3 regions of the Pantoea sp. B9002 genome follow, and region 1 is predicted to be linked to each of the others. Evidence: predicted binding sites of a transcription regulator. Region 1 holds the regulator's gene; each other region holds the start of a gene.
What was found. The regulator PhoB, encoded in region 1, activates phosphate uptake and scavenging genes when phosphate is short. The targets are predictions, from matches to a motif close to CTGTCATAAAACTGNCNNAT.
Positions count from the first base shown of each region.

Region 2: HX773_RS12055 (heavy metal response regulator transcription factor) is a predicted target of PhoB. The motif match lies at 3,815-3,834, and genes of this name have one in related genera.
Region 3: phnC (phosphonate ABC transporter ATP-binding protein) is a predicted target of PhoB. The motif match lies at 2,142-2,161, and genes of this name have one in related genera.

Region 1 is NZ_JACAPA010000011.1:61,833-67,063, reverse strand. It holds gene phoR (phosphate regulon sensor histidine kinase PhoR) at 112-1,422, opposite strand; gene phoB (phosphate response regulator transcription factor PhoB) at 1,443-2,132, opposite strand; gene sbcD (exonuclease subunit SbcD) at 2,330-3,547, shown strand; gene HX773_RS08915 (AAA family ATPase) at 3,544-5,231, shown strand, end outside.
Region 2 is NZ_JACAPA010000020.1:26,737-31,967, reverse strand. It holds gene HX773_RS12075 (alpha/beta fold hydrolase) at 1-6, opposite strand, end outside; gene HX773_RS12070 (carboxymuconolactone decarboxylase family protein) at 343-1,107, opposite strand; gene HX773_RS12065 (cupin domain-containing protein) at 1,085-1,555, opposite strand; gene HX773_RS12060 (heavy metal sensor histidine kinase) at 1,623-3,071, opposite strand; gene HX773_RS12055 (heavy metal response regulator transcription factor) at 3,064-3,753, opposite strand; gene HX773_RS12050 (alpha/beta hydrolase) at 3,977-5,020, shown strand; gene HX773_RS12045 (multidrug effflux MFS transporter) at 5,017-5,231, opposite strand, start outside.
Region 3 is NZ_JACAPA010000041.1:22,401-27,631, forward strand. It holds gene phnE (phosphonate ABC transporter, permease protein PhnE) at 1-78, opposite strand, end outside; gene phnD (phosphonate ABC transporter substrate-binding protein) at 306-1,232, opposite strand; gene phnC (phosphonate ABC transporter ATP-binding protein) at 1,259-2,089, opposite strand; gene phnN (ribose 1,5-bisphosphokinase) at 2,372-2,905, opposite strand; gene phnM (alpha-D-ribose 1-methylphosphonate 5-triphosphate diphosphatase) at 2,905-4,041, opposite strand; gene phnL (phosphonate C-P lyase system protein PhnL) at 4,038-4,742, opposite strand; gene phnK (phosphonate C-P lyase system protein PhnK) at 4,908-5,231, opposite strand, start outside.

The sequences.
Region 1 (5,231 bases):
TTGTAGCGGCGCAATTCATTGCGCGATAAATCGCGCCGCTACGGAATGTGCGATGATTTGATACGGCGCTTAACTGATCGGCATTACGCCATGAATGGCGACCCTACGGCTTTAATTAACACGCTCTTCAAGAGCGCTAGCCACAATCAAGCGCGGTGGCAGCAGGAAGCTGAAACAGGTTTCCTGATGCGGCACGCTGGTGATCTCCAGCCGTGCGTTGTGATGGCCCAGCGCGTGCTTCACGATCGCCAGCCCCAATCCGCTGCCGCCGGTGGCGCGCGAACGTGCTTTATCCACGCGGTAGAAACGCTCAGTGAGGCGTGGCAGATGCTGCTCGCTGATGCCCGGCCCGTCATCGCACACCTTAAACTGCGCGCCTTGTTTGGTGCGCAGCCAGCTGATGTCGATGCGTGTGCCATCCGGCGTGTGATTTACCGCGTTGTAAACCAGGTTGGAAATGGCGCTACGCAGCTGCTCATCATTGCCGAACACTTTCAGATGCGGATCGGTATGAAAATGGATGGTGTGACGTCCCTGACTCAGCGTTTCCGCTTCACGCTGCAACAGCATCAGCATGCCCGGCACATCCACCGTCTCTTTAAGATCGATGGCTGGCGCCGCTTCGATACGCGACAAGGTCAGCAGCTGCTTTACCAGGCTGTCCATGCGGCGCGTCTGCTCTTGCATGGTATGCAACGCCTTGCTGCGCGTGCGCTCGTTCATCACCGAGTCATCCATCATTTCCAGATAACCCTGCAACACCGTTAACGGCGTGCGCAGTTCATGACTGACGTTGGCAAAGAAGTTGCGTCGCGCGCCTTCCAGCTGGTGCATCTGGGTGACATCACGCGCCACCATCAGCCACTGACCTTCGCTGTAAGGCATCACGCGGAATTCCATATGATGCTGATTATTGAGGATCTGCGTCAGCGGCATATCGAATTTGCGCTGGCGGATATAGCGGGAAAATTCAGGATAACGCAGTAAATTGAGGATGTTCTGACCGTTATCTTCCGGCCAGCGCAAGCCAAGATGCTGCTGCGCCAAACCGTTGCACCAGAAAATGGTGCCCTCTTCGGTGGTCAGCACCACCGCATCCGGCAGCGATTCTGCCCCGCTGCGGAAACGTTTGATCAGATTGCCCAGCTCGCGGCGGCGACGCCGGTTGCGCAACTGCATCTGATACAGGCCGTAAAACAGCGGTTCCCAGCTGCCGCGTCCGGTGGGCGGCGTCATTGAACGATCGACCCACAGCCAGTGCGACAGACGCATCAGATTTCTGAAGTGCCAGAACATCACGCCGGTCACCGCAATCAGCAGCAGCCACGGCAGATATCCGAACAACAGACCCAACACCAGCGCAGGTAAACAGACCAGCGCCAGCTCGGTCAACAATCTCTTCCAGGAGAGTCGTTCCAGCACGGTAAAAACTCCGTTTACGTTTAGTAGCGGGCAGAGAAACGATACCCTGTTCCGCGCACGGTTTGAACCATGCGATCGTGGCCGGTCAATTCCAGCGCTTTACGTAAACGGCGAATATGCACATCGACGGTGCGATCTTCGACATACACATTGGTGCCCCAAACGTGGTTCAGCAGCTGCTCGCGGCTGTACACGCGTTCCGGGTGCGTCATAAAGAAGTGCAGCAGTTTGTACTCGGTCGGCCCCATCTCCAGCGGCGTGGTTTCCGACATCACGCGATGTGAGGAAGGATCCAGGCTCAGGCCCTGCATCTCAATCACCTCTTCCACCGCCATCGGTGAAATACGGCGCATCACCGCTTTGATGCGCGCCATCAGCTCTTTCGGTGAGAATGGCTTGGTGATGTAATCATCCGCGCCCACTTCCAGACCGCGCACGCGATCCTCCTCTTCACCGCGCGCCGTCAGCATCATCACCGGGATGTCGCGCGTCATGGCTTCACGCTTCAAATGCTTAATAAACTGAATCCCGCTGCCGCCGGGCAACATCCAGTCCAGCAGAATCAAATCAGGCCAGGGTTCGATCAGCTTACCAATCGCGCTGTCATAATCTTCCGCCTCAATAGGCTGGTAATCATTCTGTTCCAGCACGAAACATAACATTTCACGGATGGGAGCTTCGTCTTCCACAACCAAAATGCGCTTAGCCATTGTAACTCCTGCTAGTGTGACACCGTGTCACTGGGATTTGCGGCGCCATTATGCGTCAGTTTTGTGACACTTTTATGAAAACACCGCCCTAAGATAGATAGATAAAAAACAGAAATGTGACAATAAAAATCTGCTTTTTTTCTTTGTGATCTTAAGTGGTTATAATTCGCCTTCGCTAAACAGAGCACGGAGCAAACATGCGCATCATTCACACCGCTGACTGGCATCTCGGTCAGTTCTTTTACAGCAAAAGTCGCGCACGGGAACATCAGGCGTTTCTCGACTGGCTGCTGGATCAGATTGTGCAGCATCAGGTGGATGCGCTGATTATCGCAGGCGACCTGTTTGATACCGGTTCGCCGCCGAGCTACGCGCGTGAAATGTTTAACCGTTTTGTGGTGGCGCTGCAGCCAAGCGGCTGCCAATTGGTGGTGCTGGCGGGCAATCACGACTCGGTGGCGACGCTGAATGAATCGCGCGAGCTGCTGGCCTGCCTGAATACGCAGGTAATCACCAGCGCCACGCCGCAGGGCGAACAGCAGGTATTAACCCTGAAGCAGCGCGATGGCGCGCCGGGTGCGCTGCTGTGCGCCATTCCTTATCTGCGTCCGCGCGACATTCTGCGCAGCCAGGCCGGACAATCCGGCCGCGAGAAGCAGATCTCGCTGCTGGAGGCGATCGAACAGCATTATCAGCACTGTTTTGCTGCCGCGCAGGCGCAGCGCGATGCGCAGCAAAACACGCTGCCGATCATCGCCACCGGCCATCTCACCACCGTTGGCGTGACTAAAAGCGATTCGGTGCGCGACATCTATATCGGCACGCTGGATGCCTTCCCGGCGCAGGCGTTTCCGCCCGCCGATTACATCGCGCTCGGTCACATCCATCGCGCCCAGCGCATCGCCAACAGCGAGCACATTCGTTACAGCGGCTCGCCGATTCCGCTCAGTTTTGATGAGCTTGGCCGCGAGAAAAGCGTCTTCCTGCTGGAATTCAGCGCCACGCTCGAAACCGTTACGCCGCTGACCATTCCGCACTTCCAGCCGATGCAGATGCTGAAAGGCTCGATGGCGGAGATTGAACATCAGCTGGCGCAGTTCAGCGAAAGTGCCAGCGAGCAGCCAACCTGGCTGGATATTGAGATCACCACGCAGGAATACCTCAGCGATCTGCAACGCCGCATTGAAGCGCTCACCGAAAACCTGCCGGTCGAAGTGCTGCTGGTGCGCCGCAGTCGTGAACAGCGCCAGCGCAGCCTCGAACGGCTGGAGAACGAAACTCTAAGCGAATTAAAAGTGGAAGAAGTGTTTGCCCGCCGACTGGCGCAGGAAGATCAGCTGGATGCCGAGCAAGCCGAGCAGTTAACGCAGCTGTTCCGCACCCAGCTTGCCGCGCTGGAGAATCCATCCGCATGAAAATTTTGACGCTACGTTTTAAAAACCTCAATGCGCTGCGTGGGGAATGGTTTATCGATTTCCGTCGTGAGCCCTTTGCCAGCAACGGCTTGTTTGCCATTACCGGCGCCACCGGCGCGGGCAAAACCACCTTACTCGATGCTATTTGTCTGGCGCTCTATCACCAGACGCCGCGCCTCGGCACGCTGTCGCAAACCCAGAATGAGCTGATCACCCGCGATACCGCCGAGTGTCTGGCGGAAGTGGAGTTTGAGATCAAAGGCGAAGCCTGGCGCGCCTTCTGGAGCCAGAACCGCGCGCGTGGTCAGGCCGACGGCAAGCTACAAGCACCGCGCGTCGAGCTGGCGCGCGTCGCGGATAATCAGATCATCGCCGATAAAGTTAGCGACAAGCTGAAAGCGATTGAAACCCTCTCGGGACTCGATTTCGCCCGCTTTACCCGCTCGATGATGCTGTCACAAGGCCAGTTTGCCGCCTTTCTGAATGCCAAACCCGGCGAACGCGCCGAGCTGCTGGAAGAGCTGACCGGCACCGAGATCTACGGACAAATCTCGGTGCAGATCTACGAACGCTGGCGCACCGCGCGCAGCGAGCTGGATACGCTGCGCGCCCGCGCCGGTGGCATGTCGCTGCTCGATGAAGCGCGCCGCGCAGAGCTGACGCAGCAGCTGGCGGAACTTGGTGCGCAGGAGAAAATTCTCAGCGAACAGCTGACGCTGGCGCAGCATCAGCAGCAATGGCTGGTGCAGCAGCAACAGCTAACGCAGGAACAGCAGCAGGCCGAACAGACGCTGCTTGCCGCGCAACAAGCCTGGCAGCAGGCGGATGGCGATCGTCAGCGGCTGGCGCGCGCCGAACCGGCAGAAAAACTGCGCGAGAAGTTGCAGCAGCGCGAACAGTTGCAGGGCGATCTCGGTACGCTGGAACAGCAATCGCAGCAGCTGCAGGCGCAACTGCTGCAAGCCAAAACCGCGCTGCAACAGGGCGAAAACCAATATCAGGCCGCACAGCAGGCGCGCGAGCAGGCGTTACAGCAACAGCAGCAGCTTGAAACGCTGCTCACCGAGCAGGTTATCCCGCTCGATCAACAGATCACCACCACCTCGCAGCAACTGGATGAACAGCAGCGGCTGCATCTGCAGCAGCAACAGGCGCTGCAAAGCAGCCAAACCGCGCTGAGCCAGCAACAGCAGGTAAGTGAACGTTTACAACAACAGCTGGCGCAGCAGCAGGAATTCCGCACCCGCGAAGCCGCTGTCGCCCATTGGGGCGCTGAACTGACGCGCTGGCAGGCGGAAATTGCCCGGCTGGATGAGCGCGAGCAGACGCTGACGCAGCTCATCGCACAGCACCAACAGCAGCGCAGCCAGCTAGAGCAGCATCAACAGGCGCAGACTCAGCGTGAACAGGCGGCGCAACCGTTGCAGCAAGCCGAAGCGCAGGCCGCGCAGCAGCGTCTGCAAGCGGAGCAAGCACTGACTTCGCTTGAGGCGGAGATCGGCAGCGCGCAACTGCGCGAAGCCCTGACGCAGCATCAAACCCAACGCCCTGCGCGCCAACAGCTCAGCCTGCTCGCCGCGCAGTGGCGCGCGTTGCAGCCACAACGGTTGCAGCGTCAGCAGAAACTGGCGCTGCTTCAGCAGCAGCATCAGGACGCTGAACAGGCGTTGCAGGCGCTGCGCGA
Region 2 (5,231 bases), on a different contig from region 1:
AATCAATTTCTTCACGTCCCTTCCCCTCTTAATATTCCGCTTAACGTCATCAATTTAGGGTGCGCTATTTGTGCGGGCCCTGACACATCTGCTGCGTCACGGGCCGTCCTCGCGCCGCTAGCGCGGTGCCTTCGGCTTCCACGTTGTGCCAACGGACCGTTCGCGGATCGGCCGTCCTGGCCGGCCCCGAACTGCCTCACGCATCCATGCGTGAGGCTCCTGGCCCAACGTAAAAGCCTCAGCGCTGCGGATAGCCCTTATGCCGCAGCAGACGCGTCAGTGCCTGTAGCAGATGAGCCCTTTTCAAAACTCGCAATTAAGCTCCGGAGCAGGCCGGGCCCGCTACGATGCAGGCTCAAGCGTTGCCTGTAGCGCTGCTTCAGCGCGATCCGCCGCCTGCGCTTCCCCGTTGGTGCGCAACAGTTCCGCCAGCTGCTGCAACTGGCCGCGCGTGATGCCTACACGCAAGCTGGCGCGCGTATGTGACAGCAGCTGCGCTTCCACGCCCGGCGTGGCGGCCAATGCGCCCACTGTCGCCAGCTCGCGGCTTTGCCAGTCAAGGTTGTCACGGGCAAAAATATCGCCAAACAGGTGGCTTTGCAGGAACTGATTGATCACCGGCGCGAAGTCGAAAAGTGGCCCTTGCACCGGCGCGCCAGAAATTTTGGTTTGGTTATCGGTGCCCAGCTGACGCAGCGCATCGCCCACCGGCACCGGCTGCAGCGGCTCTTTGCCGATTTCATCCTTGATACCGCGCTGCTTGCGCGCTTCCGTGACTTTCATCAGCGCACTCAGCGCGTTGAGACTGCGCGGGAAACCGGTGTAGGCATACAGCTGCACCAAGATTTCTTTGGCTTCGTTTACCGTTAATCCGGCGTCCAGTCCCTGATTAAGTGCGCCATCCAGTTTTTCCATGTTGCTGGTTGCCATAAACGCCGCCATCAGCGGAATGGCTTGTTGACGTGCCGAGAGCGTATCTGACGGATTTGATGACTGATTCATTGCAGGTGTCACTCCTTGTTGGGTTGCAGCATAGGTCGCCAGGTTACCGGCGAACATCATGACGATGCCGACGGTGAGTTGCTTAATCGGCGCGATAGTGTTCATCAGTGACTTTCTCCATCCAGGTTACGCTTTTGCCATCCACCACGCCGGTCACCGCGAGGTGCGTCATCGCACTGTTGGCGCTGGCGCCATGCCAGTGCTTGACGCCCGGCGGGCACGACACCACATCGCCAGCACGAATGATCTGCACCGGTTGCCCTTCCTGCTGGGTTAAGCCCACGCCGGAGGTGACAATCAGCCGCTGACCGGCAGGATGCGAGTGCCAGGCCGAGCGCGCGCCGGGCTCAAAGGTGACATAGGCAGCCGAGGCATTGATGTCGCTATCCGCCACAAACAGCGGATCAACTCGCACCTGACCGGTGAAGTTTTGCGCGGGACCGGTCAGCGCTGATTGGCTGCCGGCCGGTGCAATCTGCACCAAAGGTTCGGCGGCAACCGATGAGAAAGCGAGGGAGAGTAATAGCCCCAGATAAACCGATTTTGCTGTCATGCAGTGCGTCCTATTTTGTTGAACATGGATGCGGCGAGGCATCGATTCTAACGAGGCGCAGATGTCGTCATGCTGACGCGTTACTGACAATGTTGTCAGGTTTCAGCGCGGCGACGGGCGCGGCAGACAGCGGTTTAGGTTCCGGCGTTAAGGCAAAGGTCAGCCCAAACGTGTTAATTCCACTTTCACTGCGCGCGAACACGTCACCGCGATGCATGATGGCCACCGCGCGCACAATCGATAATCCCAGCCCATGATGGGTGTCGCTTTTGGCGCGCGATGCGTCCACGCGGTAAAAGCGTTCAAAAAGGCGATGCAGATGCTCGGGCGCGATGGCATCGCCGTGATTCGCAACCGCCACCCTCGCCTGCGTGGTGGATTCACTCAGCGTGACGGTAATGGTGCTGTGCGGCGCGGCATGACGCGCACTGTTCTCCAGCAGATTCGCCAGCGAGCGATGGAATAAGCGCCGGTCGATGTGCACCTGTGCATCGCCGTCAATCTGCAGTCGCAGCTGCTTTTCGGCGAAACTGGGTTCCACGTATTCAGCGGTTTTAGCGGTCTCGGCGCGCAGCGAAACGCGCGTCAGCTGGGAAGCGTGTTCCCCCGCATGCGCGTGCGACAGAAACAGCATGTCGTTGACGATGGAGGTCATGCGTTCCAGTTCTTCCAGATTGGAGCCGAGTAAATCCTCCAGCTCGGCTGGCGAGCGGCGGCGCGCTAAGCCCAGCTGCGTCTGACCGATCAAATTGGTCAGCGGCGTGCGCAGCTCGTGCGCGACATCCGCATTGAAACTCTCCAGCTGCCGCCACGCGACCGCTTGCCTCTCCAGCACGCCGTTAAATGAGGAGGCCAGCGGCTGCAGCTCATCCGGCAAAGTATCGGTGTTGAGGCGCTGGGCGTGATCGCCCGGCACCAAGTGCTGCGCCTGCTGGCTTAGCGCGCCCACCGGACGCAGGCCAATGCGTGAAATGGCATAACCAAGCAGCGCCACAATAAACACGCCAACCAACGCGATAATCAGTAGCGTGCGCGTGAAGGCATCCAGCGTGCCCATGTAAGGCGTGGAGTCGATGGCCACCACATAGCGCAGCGCGGGCCGCTCGCCGTGCGCGGCAATGGTTTTCACCAGCAGGAACAGCGAGCAGGCCTCATCGGTCGCGCCCGGCACTTTATTGAAGCCTTCCTGCAAGGCATCCCAGCGCACGCCGAGCGGCGGCGCACCGCCAACGCTGAAACGCGCATCGTCACTCAAAATCCAGTACCGCACGCGTTCACCTTCCGCGCTGGTTAAGTCGGTGAACTTGCTGGCCAGCGCCGACCAGCCTTCAGGCGAGCTGCGCGCGCTGATCCACGGACTCATCAGCGATGCACGAAACTGCAGCTCGTTGTGCATCTGCTTTTGCAGCGAATCATGCAGCGAACTGCGCAGCAGCAGGCCAATCGTCGAGACAATCAGTACCATGCTGACAACAAACATCAGCGCCAGCCGCGCCGAGATCGAACCTTTAAACATGCTGATCCTCCCGCACTTCCAGCACGTAGCCCATGCCGCGCACGGTATGCAGCAGTTTGACCGCGAAAGGCGCGTCGATTTTGCCGCGTAAGCGTTTAATCGCCACTTCCACCACGTTGGCGTCGCTGTCGAAATTCATGTCCCACACCTGTTCAGCGATCATCATCTTCGACAGAATTTCGCCCTGATGCCGCGCCAGCAAACTGAGCAGCGCGAACTCTTTGGCGGTCAGCTCCAGCCGATTGCCTTGGCGGAATACCCGGCGCGCCAGCAGATCGAGATGCAGATCGTGGATTTGCAGTTGGGTGATGTCGGCACCGTCGGTGGCGCGACGCCGCACCAGCGCCTGGATGCGCGCCACCAGCTCAATCAGCGAAAAAGGCTTGGGCAAGTAATCATCCGCACCGAGCCGCAGTCCTTTTACCCGCTCATCCACCGAACCGCGCGCCGACAGCATCAGCACCGGCGTTTGTTTGCTGCTGCGAATCCCTTCCAGCACGCGATAACCGTCAATGCCCGGCAACATCACGTCGAGGATCACCGCGTCGTAATCAAACTCGAGTGCAAAGTGCAGCCCTTCCGCGCCGTCGGCTGAGACATCCACGGTAAACCCCGATTCACCCAGCGCGCGACTCAGGTAAGTGGAGGTTTTCTCTTCGTCTTCAACCAACAATAAGCGCATAGCTGGGGATTCCTTTATTTACAACGTTGAACGTTATGTTGCGCGCCGCTCACCAACAGCAAGCTGACACTTTGCTGACAGCGCTGTCAGCTTACGCGCAGGTGTAACTGACAAGGTTGTTATGTTCTGGTCATGATGCTGTCAGCCCGTGCGCCTTAAGCTCTCCCGACAATATCCATTACGCGCGCCCCTTTCAGGCCGCGACATTTCTCCGGGAGCAAAGATGAAACTCACTGCTATTCCTGCCCTGCTGTTCACCGCAATCTCCGTCAGCGCGCAGGCCGCTGATTACCGCCAAAACCCTTTCACGCTGGTTTATGACGGCGCGATTACGCAAAACGTGGCGGGCAAGGTCAACATCCATCCCGTGAAGTATGATCTGCACGGCCTGCAAATCGCCGCCAACGTTTACACGCCCGCCCATTACGACCCGGCAAAAAAATATCCCGCCATCGTTATCGCCCATCCTAACGGCGGCGTGAAGGAGCAAGTGGCTGGTTTGTACGCACAGCGACTGGCCGAACACGGTTACATCACCATCACCGCCGATGCCGCTTATCAGGGCGCCAGCGGTGGCATGCCACGCAGCGTGGATATCCCGGCTAACCGCATCGAAGATATCCACGGCATGGCCGATTACCTCAGCCGCTATCCCGGCGTTGATGCTGAGCGCATCGGTCTGCTCGGCATCTGCGGCGGCGGCGGTTACTCGCTGAAAGCGGCCCAGACGGATAAGCGGTTTAAAGCGCTGGCAACCCTGAGCATGTTCGATTCCGGGCGCGTGCGCCGCAACGGCTATCAGGATTCACAGATCGCCACCATTCAGGATCGTTTGCGTGCCGCCACCGAGGCGCGCAGCAAAGAAGCCGCGGGCGGTGAAGTCAGCTACTCCGGCGACGCCAATCTGACCGATGAGCAGATCGCCAAACTGCCGTTCGATCTTTATCGCCAGGGTTACGCCTATTACTGGAAAACCCACGCCCATCCGAACTCAACCTTCCGCTACACCACCAGCAGCCTGCTGGAGTTGATGCGCTTTGATGCGCAAAGCAACATGGAGCTGATCAACCAGCCGCTGCTGATGATGGCGGGCAGCAAAGCCGATTCGCTCTACATGACGCAAAGCGCTTTTAGCAAAGCCAGCGGAACCGCCAACAAAACGCTCTATCTCATCGCAGGCGCAACCCATATCGAAACCTACTGGGTGCCGCGTTATGTCGATGAAGCGATGAGCCAACTCGATCCGTTCTTCGACCAGAACATTTAAGCTTGCGACTTTGCCTTGGCGGCGGTGATCGCCATCACCGCGCTCACCACGGTAAACAGCGCGATAATCCAGCCCATGGTCCACGGCGTGCCGTCGCTTAACAGCGCCAGCAATAACGACGAGATGATGCCGCTGCCGTATTGCAGCGAGCCAATCAGCGCCGAGGCGGAACCCGCCATATTCGGCACCGCATCCATCGCCGCCGCCGTCG
Region 3 (5,231 bases), on a different contig from region 1:
CAACAGCAGCGACCACAGCAGCGAGTCGCGCTTTTGCTGGCGGCGGATGCGTTGGTAGTAGTGTTCGAAATCGGTCAAGGGGGGATTCCTGTTGGTTGGGAGGATGTATGCTGGAGGGTGCGTGCTGGAGGGTGCTCGCTGTCCCCCATCCCGGCCTTCCCCCACAAGTGGGGGAAGGAGATGCTGCCACATGCGACTTCAGCGTTGCATTTTGCACCATCTTCCTCCCACACTTGTGGGGGAGGACCGAGGAGGGGGACAGCGAGCACGGATCGAGGAGGGGGACAGCAAGCACCCCACCAAAATTAACCGCGCGTACCCTTCATCAAATCACGCTTCATATCGATGATATTCTGGTAATCCGCCACGGTAGCCGGGCCGATGTGCTGGGTGCCACCAACCGCTTTAACAAAGCAGCCGTGATCTTCTTTATCCAGTTTCTTGATGGTTGCCACCACTTTCGCTTTGAAGTCAGCGGGCAGATTGTTGCTGACCAGAATCGGGCCGTTCGGGATCAGCGGCGACTGCCAGATGATGCGGATTTGCTTCATCAGGTCCGGATGATCCATACGAATCAAACGACCAAAGGCACCGGAGGTATAACCGGTTTCGCGGTCGCCAATCAGCGACGTCCAGGTCACCGCGCCTTCGAACTGGCCGTTCAGCACGCCGAGGATGTCCTGCTCGTGGCCGCCGGAGAAGGTGACGCTGGAGAAGGTGTTGTTGTACTTATCGTCAACCGTGCCGCCAAACTCTTTCTTGAACGCCTGGTTCGGCATCAGGAACCCGGAAGTGGAATCCGGATCGGCCATGCCAAACGATTTGCCTTTCAGGTCTTCCAGCTTTTTGTACGGGCTGTCGGCTTTAACGATCACCACCGAGTGATAACCCTGCGAACCGTCTTTGTCGTCCACCACGATGCCCACCACATCCACCGCTTTCGGGTTCTGCAGGTAAACCGAGGCAAAAGAGGCTGGCGACATGCTCAGCACCAGGTCGATTTTGTTACCCAGCAAGCCCTGAATCACGCCTGAATAGTCAGACGAGTTGCGCAGTTTGGTATCCACCTGCAGCTCTTTATCGAAGAAATCTTTCACGCATTGGTTATCACCAATCTGCTGCGTGGCGTTCTGGCCGCCAAGAATCCCGAGGTTCAACTCTTTTGGTGCATCCGCTGCGTTTGCGCCAAATGCCATCGCAATAGTCAGTAAAGCTAAAGAAGTCAGTTTCATTCTTAGGTTTTCTCTTGCCGTGGGAGTTAGTGGAGCTGGTTAATTTCGTCGCCGTACAGCTCATGCATCAGGCCGTCGGTCAACTGGGAAGGATGTCCATCAAACAGCACTTTGCCGCGCTGAATACCGATGACGCGGCTGCAGTAGCTTTTTACCAATTCAATCGAGTGCAGGTTCACCATCACGCTGATGCCCTGCTCGCTCACCTGGCGCAGCACGTCCATGATGCGCTTGGTGTTTTTCGGATCGAGTGACGCCACCGGTTCGTCCGCCAGCAGGATGCGCGGGTTCTGCATCAGCGCCCGGCAAATCGCCACGCGCTGCATCTGGCCGCCGGAGAGGTTTTCCGCACGCTGCAGCGCCTGCGGCAGCATGTTCATCCACTGCAGCAGTTCGATAGCGCGGGCGCGGTCGGTTTCGGAGAAGACTTTGAAGAAGGATTTCAATGTCGAGGTCTGGCTTAAACGCCCGAGCAGCACGTTGGTCAGTACGTCGAGGCGCGGCACCAGACAGAAGTCCTGGAAAATCATGCCGCATTCGCTGCGCCACTCGCGCATCTGGCGGCTATTTAGCGTCACCACATCGCGATCCACTTCGCCGTGGCGATTGCTGAGGATCGCGCCCTGCGAAGCGCTGATGGTGCCGTTGAGCATGTGTAACAGTGTCGATTTGCCTGCGCCTGAGCGGCCAATCACCGCTACCAGCTCGCCCGCATGCAGATCGAAGCTGACGTTATCCAGCACCTGGTTGGCGCCGTACGCTTTGCACAATCCCTGCACCGACAGCACCTTGTTGCCCTGCCCGATAATCGGCGGGAATGGATTGTCGACGACGGTTTTCAGTAATGCCTGTGCCATGTTGCACTCCATCTCTTCTGAGGTGTTGATTGCACGCTATTACGGGCAAAACGGATGAAAGCTTGATGACAGTAAAATGATTAAACGGTGACAGCGTGTTCTGATGCCACGACTCATATTTCAACACCCTGCCCATCCGGACATTGCGCAATAAATTGCGCCGCTACGAATGGTGCGAATGGCACATACAAAACGTACACTCCGAACATTGCGCAATAAATTGCGCCGCTACGAATGGTGAGAACGGGACACACAAAACGCACGTATCCGTAGCGGCGCGATTTATCGCGCACCCAGCAAACGTCGCAGCTCTTCAAGCGTACTGCTCAACGCGCCATCATTATTCAACGCGTAACAATACGCGGGCAGCGGTTCGGCGGCGCGCGCCAGCCGTTTGGCGATGCCCGCCTCATCTTCGCGCCCGCGCTGCCGCAATCGCGTCTCCAGCACCGCCGGAGAAACCTGCAACACCAGCGGCAGCAGCTGCGTGCCGTAATGCTGCTGAACAATCGGCAGATGCAGACGTGAACCGTTAACCAGCACGTTCAGCCCGCGCGCCAGCCACAGATCGATCTCCTCGCCCAGCCCGTAGTACATGCCGTGCGCCTGCCAGCTGACGGCGAACAAACCCAGCGCCTCACGCCGTCGGAACTCCGCCTCGCTCAGCGCCACATGGTTCTCGCCGCCCGCATCGGCGGCGCGCGTAATGTAGCGATGGGCGATCAGCAGATTCTCCGGCGGCGCTTCGCGCAGCGCGTTCAGCAGGCTGTCTTTTCCCGAGCCCGAAGGCCCGGTAAGCCAGATCAGGCGCGCCATCAGAACACCAGCTTGCCTTGCGACCAGACGTGACGAATGTGCGAATGACCATGTTCGGTATGCGCCAGCACCAGATCGGCACGCAGCCCTTCGGCGATGCGTCCGCGATCGTGCAGACCAATCGCCCGCGCCGGATTACTGGTCACCAGCGCAGCCGCCTGCGGCAGCGTCAGCGTGTTGCGCTCATCGGCCACCAGCCGGAACACCGCATCGAGCAAGCTGGCGGGATAATAGTCGGAGGAGAGAATATCCAGCAGGCCGTGGCTGGCGAGTTCCGCCGCCGCCACGTTGCCGGAGTGCGAGCCACCGCGCACGATGTTGGGCGCGCCCATCAGCACCTGCATGCCGCAGTCACGTGATGCGCGAGCCGCCTCCAGCGTGGTGGGGAATTCGGCGATGGCGCTGCCAACATCATGGGATTCGGCGACGTGCGCCGCCGTGGCGTCATCGTGGCTGGCGATGGGAATACCGCGTGAACGGCATAGGCCAGCGATGGCGTTGCGATTTGGCGTTGAAAACTCAGCCGCCAGCGCCAACTGTTCACGCTCAAACTGATCCATCTGCCCATCGCTGAGGTGATATTTGCCCTGGAAATAGGTGCGATACATCGCCAGCGAGGTGTACTGGCGCTGGCCCGGCGAGTGATCCATTAGCGACACCAATGACAACTCCGGCGTGCTCATCAGCTTTTCAAATAGCGGCAGCGTGGTGTGATGCGGCAGCTCGCAGCGCAGATGCAAATGGTGATCGGCGCGGTTAATGCCTTTGCGATTGCTGTCCTGAATCGCGTCGATCATCTTAGTGAGGTTTTCGATGCGATGTCCGCCGTCGCGCACGTCACCGACGCCAATTGCATCCAGCACCGTGGTGATGCCGCTGGCGACCATCAGCGCATCGTGGCTGCTCATCGCCGAATGTGCCGGCCAATCCACTTTCGGGCGCGGCGTGAAGAACTTGTCGAGATTGTCGGTATGCAGCTCCACCAACCCCGGCAGCAGAAAGGCGTTTTCGCCATCCAGCGCGCCCGGTAACTGGCTGGCGCTGTCGCTAAAACTGGCGATGCGGCCGTCGCGGATTTCCAGCGAGCCACTGACCACTTCGTTTTCCAGCACCAGTTGGACGTTATTGACGATCATGCTTCTGCTCCTGTGTTCACGGGCTGCATGACGTGCAGGCGATCGGCCACGCGGTTGCGCACCGCTTCGTCATGGAAAATACCGACAATGGCGGCACCCCGCGTGCGCGCCTGTTCAATCAATTCCACCACCGCGGCGCTGTTGGCGCTGTCGAGCGAGGCGGTGGGTTCATCCAGCAACAGCACCGGATAGTCGGCGATAAAACCGCGCGCGATATTGACGCGCTGCTGTTCGCCACCGGAGAAGGTGGACGGTGCCAGCGACCATAAACGCTCGGGTACGTTGAGGCGCGTCAGTAGCTCTTTGGCGCGCTTCTCGCAGAAGGCGCGTTCAACGCCGCGTTCCAGCAGCGGTTGCATGACGATTTCCAGCGTCGGCACGCGCGGAATCACGCGCAAAAACTGGCTGACCCAGCCGATGGTGTGACAGCGAATCGCCAGAATCTGGCGCGCCGGTGCACTGGCCATGTCGATCCATTCACCCTGATGTTGCAGCCAGATATGGCCGCTGTTGGCCTGATAGTTGCCGTACAGCGCACGCAGTAAGGTGGATTTTCCGCTGCCGGAACGGCCGTGCAGCACCACACATTCACCGCCGTTGACCTCAAGATTGGCGTCCTGCAACACCGGCAGCGCGGCGCTGCTTTGGTTGTGCAGCACAAAGGTTTTGCTCAGATGCTCTACGCGCAATAAAGGTTGCATGTTTATTTCCTGATATTTGTTATTTCTCACCACATTCACACCTCGCACGGCTCTCGGCATTGCGCAATAAATTGCGCCGCTACGGTATGTGCGGGCATCAGATTGCGTGCCCACAAACCGCACGGTTCGTAGCGGCGCGATTCATCGCGTTGTTTTGACGTTGCCCTACGCCAAAACCGATGAAACCAACAACTGCGTATACGGATGATGCGGATCGTCCAGCACCCGGTCGGTCAGCCCGCTTTCCACCACGCGGCCCTGCTTCATCACCAACAGGCGATGCGCCAGCAAACGTGCCACGCCGAGATCGTGCGTCACAATCACCACCGCCAGATTCAGCTCGCGCACCAGCGTGCGCAGCAAATCCAGCAGGCGCGCCTGCACCGACACATCCAAACCGCCGGTCGGCTCATCCATAAACACCAGCGTCGGCTGCGTCACCAGGTTGCGCGCAATCTGTAAACGCTGCTGCATACCGCCCGAAAAGGT